4 regions of the Lysinibacillus sp. SGAir0095 genome follow, and region 2 is predicted to be linked to each of the others. Evidence: predicted binding sites of a transcription regulator. Region 2 holds the regulator's gene; each other region holds the start of a gene.
The links. The regulator LexA, encoded in region 2, represses DNA repair genes until DNA is damaged. The targets are predictions, from matches to a motif close to CGAACATATGTTCG.
Positions count from the first base shown of each region.

Region 1: the regulator LexA is predicted to act here: its motif matches at 1,994-2,007, upstream of C1N55_RS03860 (Y-family DNA polymerase).
Region 3: the regulator LexA is predicted to act here: its motif matches at 1,758-1,771, upstream of addB (helicase-exonuclease AddAB subunit AddB).
Region 4: the regulator LexA is predicted to act here: its motif matches at 1,280-1,293, upstream of uvrB (excinuclease ABC subunit UvrB).

Region 1 covers NZ_CP028083.1:754,778-757,997, forward strand. The annotation lists gene C1N55_RS03845 (carbon-nitrogen family hydrolase) at 1-250, shown strand, start outside; gene C1N55_RS03850 (DUF421 domain-containing protein) at 569-1,030, shown strand; gene C1N55_RS03855 (cysteine hydrolase family protein) at 1,310-1,852, shown strand; gene C1N55_RS03860 (Y-family DNA polymerase) at 2,043-3,220, shown strand, end outside.
Region 2 covers NZ_CP028083.1:1,540,329-1,543,548, forward strand. The annotation lists gene C1N55_RS07590 (gamma-glutamyl-gamma-aminobutyrate hydrolase family protein) at 456-1,175, shown strand; gene lexA (transcriptional repressor LexA) at 1,391-2,011, opposite strand; gene C1N55_RS20760 (cell division suppressor protein YneA) at 2,183-2,521, shown strand; gene C1N55_RS07605 (YneB family resolvase-like protein) at 2,518-3,177, shown strand.
Region 3 covers NZ_CP028083.1:1,001,664-1,004,883, forward strand. The annotation lists gene C1N55_RS04970 (AzlC family ABC transporter permease) at 1-546, opposite strand, end outside; gene C1N55_RS04975 (TVP38/TMEM64 family protein) at 990-1,640, shown strand; gene addB (helicase-exonuclease AddAB subunit AddB) at 1,818-3,220, shown strand, end outside.
Region 4 covers NZ_CP028083.1:986,549-989,768, forward strand. The annotation lists gene C1N55_RS04910 (competence protein ComK) at 1-499, opposite strand, end outside; gene C1N55_RS04915 (IDEAL domain-containing protein) at 808-1,074, shown strand; gene uvrB (excinuclease ABC subunit UvrB) at 1,367-3,220, shown strand, end outside.

The DNA.
Region 1 (3,220 bases), 790 kb from region 2:
ATTACAAGCTCGTGCAATCGAAAATCAATGCTTCGTGATTGCGGTCAACCGCATTTCACGCAAAGTTGAAAACTTCAACGGCCAATCAATGATTATTGAACCTTGGGGTGAAGTACTTTGGACAGGCTCCGAAAATGAAGAACTGGCTGTCATTGATGTTGATTTCTCAAAAGTGGGAGAAATCCGAAGTCGGATTCCAGTCTATGACGATCGTCGCCCGGGTCTTTATGGTGGGGTAGTAGAAGAATAAGGTTTCCTTTTTGGCAATGAATACATTCACACTTTCAATCTCTTAGGTAATTATCGTCGGCATCAAAACTATAAACATACTAATCATTTATAAACATTCTTTGCTTTAAAGGAGTGCTTTTATATGATTAGTATGTTTTTTATTTATGCGGACCTCGATAATATCAAAGCTTCTTTGTTGTTTACTCTGCTTAAAGAAAAGGAATAGATGAGTAGCAAGCAAAAGCAACGTATATGGGTAGGGTATTTTCAAGGGACGTTAGAGTGATGTAGATACTAATAATAGATTGTTTGTTACCAGGGGGAGATACACTTGGAAATGTATGTTGGCATAGCAATTAAATTTTTAGTTGCCCTAGTATGCATAGTGATCGTCATTCGTATTATAGGTCAAAAAGAGTTATCACAAACCACACCAATTGACTTAGTCTTTATGCTAATTTTAGCGGATATTATTGGTGGAATGATTCATGGGAAAGAATTTAACTTTTCACATATTATTTTTTTCGTAATCATTTGGGGATTTTTTATGTGGGGTGCTGAAAGGCTAACGCAAAAGAAAAATTTCGAGCGCTGGATAGATGGAAAGCCCGAGATTATTATAAAAAATGGTACTGTGAATTCACAGTTAATGAAAAAAGAAAACCTAACAATGCAAGAATTAGAAACGCAGTTAAGAAAACAAGGCGTCTTTAATATTCAAGAGGTGAGATTAGGAATTCTTGAAATTGACGGAAGTATTTCAGTCGATTTGTCTAGGAAGGATTGTGAAAGAAATTAAGTTTGAATTCCGCGCGTTTATCGAAATGACTTCGTATTTAATCGAAATAAGTTTACAAATTCTTAACCATTAATCCTGCAACAAATTAAATATTTCACATACAATAATGTCGACTCTCTGGGGCTGTATTGGCTTTGGGGAGTTTTAGTTTTTAAGTTCAGGGGAGCGACTATAAAATAGTAAAATTAAAATTAAAATTAAAATTAAAATTAACATACATATGATTAAGTAAAAGAAAGTTTATAATATAAAGTAATTATTGTTTTGGGGGGATGGAGAATGCCAAATCAAGCCTTAATCATTGTCGACATGAGCAACGATTTTGTTGCAGATAATGGAAGTTTGACGGCGGGGCAACCTGCGCAAGAAGTTGTGCCGTATATTGTCGAGCAGGCGAATGAATTTTTGAAGAATGATCAAGTAGTGGTGGTGGCCATGGATGCACATGAGGAAAATGATGCCCACTTTGAGTTATGGCCTGCCCATAATGTGGCTGGAACTAAGGGACAAGAGCTTTATGGAGATTTGTTAGCTTGGTTTAAGGAACACGAGGCTCATCCGAATGTCATCTACCAACCGAAAACGAACTATAATGCTTTCTTTAATACAAATTTAGCCGAGAAGCTAAAAGATTTAGGTGTTCAAAAAGTTCATGTTGTGGGTGTTTGTACGGACATTTGTGATTTTTTAACGGTGGCAGGAGCGGATGCAGAAGGCTTTACAACAGCCATCCATAAACGCGGCGTTGCAACATTTACCGACTTGGGTGATACATTTATCAATCATATGAAGACTTGTTTCTTTACAGAAATAATTGAATAAGCAGCTTGTAAGGAGTTCTCTAGGGTGATTTCGCTTAAGAGAGCTCTTTTTTATTTATTTGACAAAATTACCTACGTCCTCACTGAAGTATCCAAATAATTCCTCTTGCGGTCTCAATGGTCTCATTTTAAAATGAATAAAAGAACAAACGTTCGCATATAATAATCGTACGAAATGGGAGGTGGAGAAGATGTGTGGGAATGCTCTAAAGATAGATGAATACCGTGGTGCCGATGCTTTTAAAATTTACGATCAAGCACCAAATCGTTCAATTATATGTATTGATATGCGCTGCTTCTTCGCAAGCTGTATGGCGATGCTGGAAAATCTGGATCCACTTAAAGTGCCGATTGCCGTTGTCGGGAATTTTCAGCAAAAGGGAAGCATTGTGCTTGCTGCGTCACCGCCGATGAAAAAACGATTTGGCATCAAAACGGGCTCACGTCTTTTTGAGATTCCTAAACACCACGATATCCGCTTGTTTGAACCAAAAATGGAATTTTTCGTACAAATGTCGATGGCAATTACAGATTTAATTAATCAATTTGTCCCCAAAGAAGCAATACATGTGTATAGCATAGATGAAAGCTTTGTCGATCTCAGTGGGACTGAAAAGCTATGGGGACCTCCTGAAGAAACGGCTAAATTTATTCAAGACAGTATTCTGCGCCAATTCCAAATTCCGAGTGCGGTCGGCATGGGCCCCAATATGCTCATGGCAAAGCTTGCACTTGATTTAGATGCAAAAAAGACTGGCTTTGCGAAATGGACCTATGAAGATGTTCCGAAAAAACTTTGGCCAATTTCGCCCCTATCGGAAATGTGGGGGATTGGCCGGAGAACAGAGCTTTCCTTAAACAATATGGGGATTTTTACAATTGGCGATTTAGCTCACGCTAACTTAAAAACATTAGAAGACCGCTTTGGTATTATGGGCAATCAGCTTTATTATCATGCATGGGGAGTCGATTTGTCGCCACTTGGGGCACCGCTTGCACAAGGACAAATTAGTTTTGGGAAAGGGCAAGTGTTGATGCGCGACTATCGCAGTCGAGAAGAAATCCTTACAGTCATTCTTGAAATGTGTGAAGACATCGGAAGGAGGGCTCGAGAGGCTGGGCAAGCAGGGAGAACCATTACACTTGGCCTTAGCTATAGTAAAGATGCCTTTGGTGGCGGTTTTAATCGAGCCCGAACAATCGATGAACCGACAAACGATACGATGAAAATTTTTAAAGTATGTAAAGAATTGTTTGATGAATATTACGCAGAGCGACCAGCAAGGCAAATTACCATTAGTATATCAAAATTAGAATCGGAACGCTCCATACAGCTTAGTTTGTTTGACAATAGGAAATGGAAAAGGCG
Region 2 (3,220 bases):
TCCAATATGAAGTGTATATTGGTAACCAACTTCTAATCTCAAAGCCGTCAAGTGTTACAGAGCTAGGTATAAAGAATCTTCAAAGAGAGCTTCCAAACAAGATTAGAATCGCCTCCTGCCAAACGTGTAGATTTGGTAACTTCAACCCATATGGTGATCACGATAATGAAGTGTTCTGCATGAGAGATTCGAGTTTAATAATAAAAACGAGCTTTGTTCAATTTTTTCTTCTAGTATAGAGCTTGAAAAAAGAAGACATCACTTACTTGATTTTTGCATAAACTACGAGCCTATTTCCATTAAAGATTATTACACATACAATGATTGGAAATGGGAAGAAATGCGAACCCGATGAAAGTTAAGTAGTAAACAACTTTCGATTAGAGGAAAAAACAAATTTACATAGAATATTCTAAAGCAAGTTATTAATTTAGAGAGCTTTTGGAGGTGTTTGAATGAAACCCATAATAGGTGTCACAATGACAACGAACAACGGGCAATATTGTATCAATGAAGCATATGTGAAATCCATCATTCAAGCTGGTGGAATTCCGGTGAATATTCCATTTGGGGTTGAAAGTGATGCAGATCAATTGCTTGATGGGATAGATGGATTACTATTAACAGGTGGGGTGGACGTTCATCCTCATTTTTTTGACGAGGAACCACATATCAAAATCGGCCAGATCATGCTACAACGTGATGAAGTCGAACTTGAGCTAACAGAAGCAGCACTGAAGAAGACAATTCCAATCTTCGGAATTTGTCGAGGGATTCAGTTATTAAATGTAGCTTTGGGTGGGACCCTCTACCAAGATATCAATTCGCAATATGAGGAAACGCCAATCCTGCATCAACAAAATGCTTTAAGAAGAGAAGCTTCACATTATATCGAGATTACGAAAGGCAGTATGCTGTATGAAATTATCGGTAAAGAAAAAGTTGCAGTGAATTCATTCCACCACCAAGCCTTAAAAAAGGTGCCAGACATCTTCCAAATTACAGCCAAAGCAAGTGACGGCATCATAGAAGCCATTGAAATGAAGGATTACCCTTACTGTGTAGGAGTACAATGGCATCCTGAAGAAATGGCCATAGCAGATGATGAGACCGCAAAAAATCTATTCAAATCGTTTATCGATGCATGTAAAAGTAAAGTAAAGAATGGTAGTTAATGAGGATAGGGCCCGGAATCCTAAATTAACTAAGTGACCATAATCGCATTTATGTGATCACATTAAAAATCAAGCGACCATATAGCCAGTCAAGTAATCAAAACCAATTACTAAATAATCACATCCATCCTAAGCGAGAACATAAATTCCAACTAATAAACTAATAAACTAAAAAAGGTTGTCTCACAGTCTATAGACTAACGAGACAACCTTTTTTAATGGATATTACGATATAAGCCTACTACTTTACCTAAAATTGATACTTTATTTACTAGGATTGGGTCCATACTTGAATTTTCAGGTTGTAGACGGAAATGAGTTTTTTCCTTGAAGAAACGTTTTACTGTTGCTTCATCATCTTCTGTCATTGCTACAACAATTTCTCCGTTATTTGCAGTGTTCGTTTGTTTAACAACGACATAATCTCCATCCAAAATACCGGCCTCAATCATTGATTCTCCCATTACTTCTAGCATGAATAGGTTTTCTTCACTAGTACCGTAAGCATCTGGAAGAGGGAAGTATTCTTCTATATTTTCGATTGCAGTGATTGGAAGACCAGCTGTAACTTTCCCTACTAAGGGAACATGAACAACGGATTGCTTTTGAACTGTTACTTCTTCTTGGTCTAGAATTTCAATTGCACGTGGTTTAGTTGGATCTCGACGTATTAAGCCTTTGCTTTCTAAACGAGCTAAATGTCCATGTACAGTTGAACTTGAGGCAAGACCTACTGCTTCCCCGATTTCACGAACAGAAGGCGGATAACCTTTTGTGCGAACCTCTTCTTTTATGAATGTTAAAATATCTTCTTGTCTTTTTGATATTTTTTTCAACTCTATCACCTCTTTTTGTGAATATGTATCTCTATTAGTTACATATAGTATATCAGTGAAAGAACAAAAATGCAAACATAGGTTCGAAAACGTTGTTGACAAAAACAAACGTTCGTATTAAAGTAAGAACATACATTCGTGAGAACAAATATTCGAAAAGAGGGTTAAATTATGAACTGGTTACAAAAAAATACTTATATTGTGGTGTTATTCGTTGCTTTCTTTGTGATGGGAGCATTTCTATTAATTACTGATAAGGGCAATACAACATATGAACAAATTGAAATTCAGCATGGTGATACTTTATGGACGCTAGCAGAACAATATCGTGGTAAAATGACAAAACAAGAGTGGATCAAGCAAGTAAAAACTGAAAATGGACTTACTGGGGAACATATTGTTGCAGGACATGCTATTACGGTTCCAATTAATGAAAAAAGTATCTATATTGCAAATTTAAAGAGTGAAGAAGAGCTTCATTCAGTAGAGGTAGCGATTAAAAATCCATGAGTAAACAGAACACTGCAGTCATTTATACACGGGTAAGTACAGAAAAAAATACGCAAGAGACTTCGCTTGTTCGACAAGAAGAAGAACTGCGACGCTATGCCAGTGAAATGAATTTTCAAGTATTAGAAATATTTCAGGATCAACATAGTGGCTATGAAGTTGAAAGGGATGGCCTCCTGGAAATGCTAGACTTTATAAAAGAGAAAAATGTACCAGTATTATTTGTGCAAGACGAAACGCGTTTAGGACGTGGTAATGCACGAATGGCTGTCCTGCATTTACTACAAAAAAATGGCACAATAGTTTATTCCTTAAATAACGCAGGACAGTTAAGCCTAAATGAGATGGATACGATGCTGCTAGAGATTTTAGCAATTGTGGAAGAGTATCAACGAAAAATTCACAATGCCAAAATAAAAAGGGGAATGAGACGTGCTGTTGATAATGGCTATCGTCCCGAGTTAAATATTAAAAATCGGCATAATCATGAAGGAAGAGAGAGAATAGAAGTTCCAATCGAGGAGATTGTTAATCTTCGAGAAAAAGGACTGACGTTCCAAGAAATCGCCTCAACTTTACGAGGGGTAGGCTTTCAAGTTAGCAAAGCAACTGTACATCGAAGATACATAGAATATATTGAAGAACTTGAAGTTTAAACTCTTGTCTAATCGGTCTTTGCTAATTTTGGGGCTAGCTTAC
Region 3 (3,220 bases), 540 kb from region 2:
GACATCACTTAAGTTAAGAACAAGCAATGCCCCGAACATCGCGATTAAGGCAAAGTCTAAACCCCAATTTTCAGCATTTGGCAACCACTTTCCAATCATTCCTCCAATTGTACAAGAAGCAATCCAAGTAAGATAAGCAGTTAGATTCAAACCATCCATCCAATTGCCGCCAAGCTGTTTTTCCTTCATAACCTTTGTAACAGCCACACCGAAAGTTTCATCAGTTAATAATGTGCCAAACCCAATATTACGTAATGGCGAATAGCGTGTTAAATGAGGTGCGACCGTTAGAGACATCAGAAAATGACGTAAATTTACAATGAAAATCGTGATAATAATAACAGAAACTGGAGCACCTGCCACATATAAACCACAAAAAATAAATTGTGCAGATCCCGCATAAACAAGTACAGATAAAAGAAAAATTTCAAGAACTGATAGATTGGAAGTAATGGCAATTACACCAAAAGCAATGCCGATACTAATATAGCCTAATAGTGTAGGAACACAGTCTTTAATCCCTTGAGAGAATGAGTCGTTTGTCATTGTTGACTCATTAATATTCAAGTGTGTACTCAATTTGTATTATTCCTTTCCAGAGTTAATCAACTCAATCGTTATCTATTAAAATATTAACATTAATAGACATATTCGTGTTAAGTAAACTAGTTTTACATTAAAAAATGAAACAAATCATCATTCTTTTCGTTATTAATAAGCGGATTGGCAAATTCACTTTAAATATCCATTCAACTATATTAAAATCATATAAAAAATATAGGAAAAATCATTTTAAAAAGTATTTTTTGGGGGAATAGAAAGATTAATAGTGTTAAAATATCATCAAAATAACGGTTTAACTTTGGATAATCTTGCAAAAGATAGTAACAATAAATCTACACACTTTATGCATTATTAATAAAAGTAAAGCATTTAAAAAATCAGCAAGATATTAAGTAGTATCATTCCATAAAATCGGGGTGGAACATGTGAACGATTTTTTTACAGTTGAAAATATTGAAACTTTGGCAGCGCATTATCGGACACTTGGACCGCTAATAGGTATTTTACTTCCATTTATAGAAGCTTTTCTTCCATTCCTTCCATTAGTTGTGATTGTAGTTGCTAATGCCAGCTCCTATGGATTATGGATAGGATTTTTACTGTCATGGATAGGTACTGTACTAGGTTCGTACTTAGTTTTCTTACTTACGCGGAAATTTGGTAGACATCCAAAACTTCAAGTTTTTATAGGAAAAGAAAAGGTCCAAAAATTGATCCGATGGGTGGATATGAGAGGGTTAAGCCCATTATTCATCTTACTTTGTTTTCCTTTCACGCCATCAGTCCTTGTTAATATTGTAGCTGGTTTGTCAAATATTAAGAAGAAATATTATTTAATTGTCATTATGGCTGGTAAATTCATCATGATTGCAAGTATGAGTGTGCTAGGCTACGACTTAAAAGCACTTTTAACAGATCCAGTAAAGTTAATCTTAGCAGGTGTAGGAATCTTCCTATTATGGATTGTCGGTAAAGGAATCGAAAAGCATTTAAATAAAAAAGTTGAAAAAGACTTAAAAGCTGTAGCCAATAAAAAAAAGATGAAAATGTCTGTTAAAAAAGAGCGATTGTTATAAATCGCTCTTTTTTAAATGAGATATCAGTAATCTTAACAAAAAGTATTATAATAGAATGATATTTTAGATTTTCATTTTCCTGATCAATACTCCAATTAGAAAAAGATATTATAAAAACGAACGTACATTCTGTTATAATGGAATATAATATATGCAATAGAAAGAGGGGGGAACGTCATGTCTTTACGAGTGATCAGTGGACGAGCTGGTACTGGAAAGTCTACATTAATACACAAAGAAATCGTAAAAGAATTAAAGGAACGACCTTTAGGCTCTCAAATTTACTTAATCGTTCCTGACCAAATGTCATACCAAGCAGAGCACATGTTAACCAATCAATATGATATAAAAGGAATTATTCGAGCACAGGTTATGACGTTTAAGCGTTTAGCATGGTATATCCTGCAAGAAACAGGAGGAATTGCGAAGGAACAAATCGACAAAATTGGTTATCGAATGCTCATTCGACGTTTACTTGCCGAGAATAAGGAGCAGTTTACTTTATTCCGTCAATCTGCAGATAAACGTGGATTTACTAAAGAAATTGAACAGCTTATTAAAGAGTTTAGCCAATATAACATTGATAGCGAGACATTAAATGAGGTAATTAAACAATTAGAAGAAACGTCGGCTCCTAATACACTTATAGCAAAAACAAAGGATTTGCAGTTGATTTTGACAAAATTAGAAGAGGTCCTGGGAGATAGCTTCGTTGATAGTGAAGGTTTTTATCCAATACTCCTTGAACAGCTGCATAATTCAGAAAAAATTAGAGAGGCACACATTTATATAGATGGTTTTACAGCTTTTACTGTTCGAGAGTTTGAGATCGTCAAACAGTTAATGTCTTTAGCGAAAAGAGTGACCGTAGTATTGCCGTTTGAGGATCCTAACGATAAGTATGATGACCAAGCTGTCTTTTATCGACCTGCCGTAATGTTCGATAAATTACTTCAAGAAGCATACAAAAATCAACTTGAAGTTGAACCTCGTATTCATTTAGAAGATAAATATCGCTTTCAAAATCAGGATTTACAGCATGTTGAAGAGCAATTCCATCAAGCAGTCGCCGTTCCAATTCAATCAGAAGGATTTGTTCAAATCATTGAAGGGGCAAACAGAAGGGCGGAGATTCATGGGATTGCCCGGGAAATATGTCGAATTGTCCAAGAAGAAGGAATGCGTTATCGAGATATTGGAATTATGTATCGTCAAGCAGAGATCTATGATCCGTTAGTACAAACTATATTTGCACAATATAATATTCCTTTCTTCACAAATGAAAAAGAGACTATGCTACATCATCCATTAATCGAATTCAGTCGCTCGATTTTAGAAGTAGCTTCTTCTAATTGGCAGTACGAGCCAGTATTTAGAAGTGTTAAAACGGATTTGTTCTTTCCATTAAACAGTGACTTGAAAGTAATGCGAGAGAAGGCTGACCTTTTCGAAAACTTTGTTATTGCTCAGGGGATATATGGCTATCGATGGTTTGAGGATTCCAGATGGTTTTATAAAAAATATCGCGGCCTAGAGTTTTATTCCAAAAGACAAACGGATGAAGAAATTCAAATGCAGCA
Region 4 (3,220 bases), 550 kb from region 2:
AGGTTTTATTTTGAATCATCATTTTTAGTTGGGAAGAATATTTGTAAAGCATTGTTGCATATACGTACTGGGAATTTAGAGATGTAATACTAACAGGAAGTGTCTTTTCCTTTCCATCTAGCAGTGTAATTTCTGAAGGATGTTTATTAACTCCAATGTTAGCAATACCATGAAGTCCGACCCAAATATTATTTGGCGATGTAGGAGAATAGATTGGGAATAAAATATTTGGTTTTCCGTCATGAGCAATCAGAATAGGTAATTTGTGTTTATCTTTTCCAAAGAATTCCTTTGAGAATTTTATTGCACTTTTATAGTTGTACCCTAATACGTCACAGGAGCGACGAACTATGTAAAACGGCTTCCGTTCTACGATAAATTCTCCTTTTTTATCATAAACATAAGAGTAAATTTTTTCACCGCACATAATTGGTTCGATTAAATAAGTATCTAAAGTAATATGATACGATTTAAGAACCGGTACATTTTTTTTGAACATTAAAAACTCCTCCTTTAATAATTTAATAATACTGAGCAACGAATTTAATAATGCTAAATAACCGATTTGATAAAATCATAATATGAATTTTTTACCAATACAATTGAATATTTTGACAATTTTTCGAAATTATATTTATATAATAATATTACGGTATTTACAGGTAATATAGTGAAAATTAAAAAGTATTAATCAATTGGGTAGGAAATTCTTCCTTTTCGATGAAAAAATAAATCTATTTTTCAGAAAATATTGCAAATTGATACCTGATTTTTTATAATAGAAAAAAGGGAATCGGGGTGATATCGATGGATAAATATTATTCATACACAGATTTTCTTAAAGCAGTTGGGAACTATCAACATGCAAACGAATCTGAAAAGTTATTGAATGACATTTATTTGGACTTGTTTTTGAACCGGATGCAAAGATTGCAAAGAATTGAACAGCTGAAAGATCTCATCGATAGTGCATTGGATGAAAGAAACAAAGAAGCTTTTTATGAGTACACAAAAGAGTTAAGTGAATTACAAGAAACTCAAGAAATGGAAGAGACGCAAGAGTCGGTAATGTAGATGAAAATAATACTTAAGAAGTCGCCATGGCAGTAGTCCCTTTAGTGGGATGTAAAACCGAGGGCGACTTTTTTGTGTTTGAATTGAACAGAAGGATGGAAAAGAATACAAAAGAAATAGTCAATTTCAAATCCAGATGTTTTAAATATTAAAATTTAGAAAATAGTAGAAGTAGGATAAGTGATAGGAAGAAATGAATTATTTAAAAACGTACGTTCGCATATTTCTCGTAATTTTAAAAAGGATATGCTAAAATAAATATACAAGATTTGGATGGAAGGACGAACAAAAAATGGCCACTTTTGACTTACAATCCGCATACAAACCGAGTGGCGATCAGCCCAATGCGATAGAAGAGCTTGTGAAGGGCGTTCAAGAAGGTAAAACACATCAAACCTTACTCGGAGCAACAGGTACAGGGAAAACATTTACAATTTCCAATGTTATACAGGAAGTAAAAAAGCCAACGCTAGTAATTGCACATAATAAAACATTAGCAGGACAGCTATATAGTGAATTTAAGCAATTCTTCCCCAACAATGCAGTTGAATACTTTGTTAGTTACTACGATTACTTTCAGCCAGAAGCGTATGTACCACAAACAGATACATACATCGAAAAAGACTCCAGTATTAATGACGAGATTGATAAATTAAGACACTCTGCAACATCATCACTTTTTGAAAGAGATGATGTAATTATCATCGCATCTGTATCCTGTATTTATGGTTTAGGGAATCCAGAAGAATATCGGGAAATGGTTGTATCGGTTCGAACAGGAATGGAAATAGAGCGAAATCAATTGTTGCGAAAATTAGTAGATATCCAATATGAAAGAAATGATGTCAATTTTACAAGGGGTACATTCCGTGTAAGAGGAGATGTCGTCGAAATATTCCCAGCATCCCGAGATGAAAAATGTCTGCGTGTAGAATTTTTCGGAGATGAAATAGACCGGATTCGGGAAGTGGATGCCCTAACGGGGGAAATCTTAGGGGATCGTGATCATGTAGCCATTTTCCCGGCATCCCACTTCGTAACCCGCGAGGAAAAAATGGTAAAAGCCATTGAGAACATTGAAGTAGAACTAGAACAACAATTAGAAAAATTCCGTACTGAGGATAAATTGTTAGAGGCACAGCGTTTAGAACAACGTACAAACTACGATTTGGAAATGATGCGTGAAATGGGGTTCTGTTCTGGAATCGAAAACTACTCCCGTCATCTAACATTAAGAGAAGCAGGGGCAACACCATATACATTACTCGACTACTTCCCAAAGGATTTTTTATTAGTTGTTGATGAGAGTCACGTAACATTACCCCAAATTCGTGGGATGTTTAACGGTGACCAAGCACGAAAAGGTGTTTTAGTGGATCATGGATTCCGTTTGCCATCAGCATTAGATAACAGACCATTGAGATTTGAAGAATTTGAACAGCATATTAATCAGGCAATTTATGTTTCTGCTACTCCAGGTCCGTATGAAATCGAGCATACACCAGACATGGTAGAACAAATTATTCGTCCGACAGGTTTACTTGACCCAACAATTGATGTCCGACCAATAGAAGGTCAGATTGATGATTTAATCGATGAAATTAATGAACGAGTGAGAAAACAGGAACGGGTGCTTATCACAACCTTAACGAAGAAAATGTCTGAGGATTTAACAGATTATTTAAAAGAACTGGGCATTAAAGTTGAATATCTTCATTCAGAAGTAAAAACATTGGAACGAATAGAAATTTTAAGAGAGCTGCGTAGAGGAACCTATGATGTGTTAGTAGGTATTAACTTGCTGCGTGAAGGGTTAGATATCCCTGAAGTCTCACTAGTAGCAATTCTGGATGCTGATAAAGAAGGTTTTTTACGTTCCGAACGTTCACTAATTCAAACGATTGGGCGAGCTGCCCGAAATTCAAATGGACATGTCATCATGTATGCGGATAATATAACTGATTCCATGAAAAAAGCACTTGATGAAACAAAACGTCGTCGTACTATTCAAGAAACTTATAACGAAGAGCATGGTATTACACCGAAGACAATTCAGAAAAAAATTCCAGAATTGATTCGTGCAACTCAAGCGGCAGAAGAAGAAGAGACATATGTTACAAAAGTAACAAAGGGCAAGAAAATGACG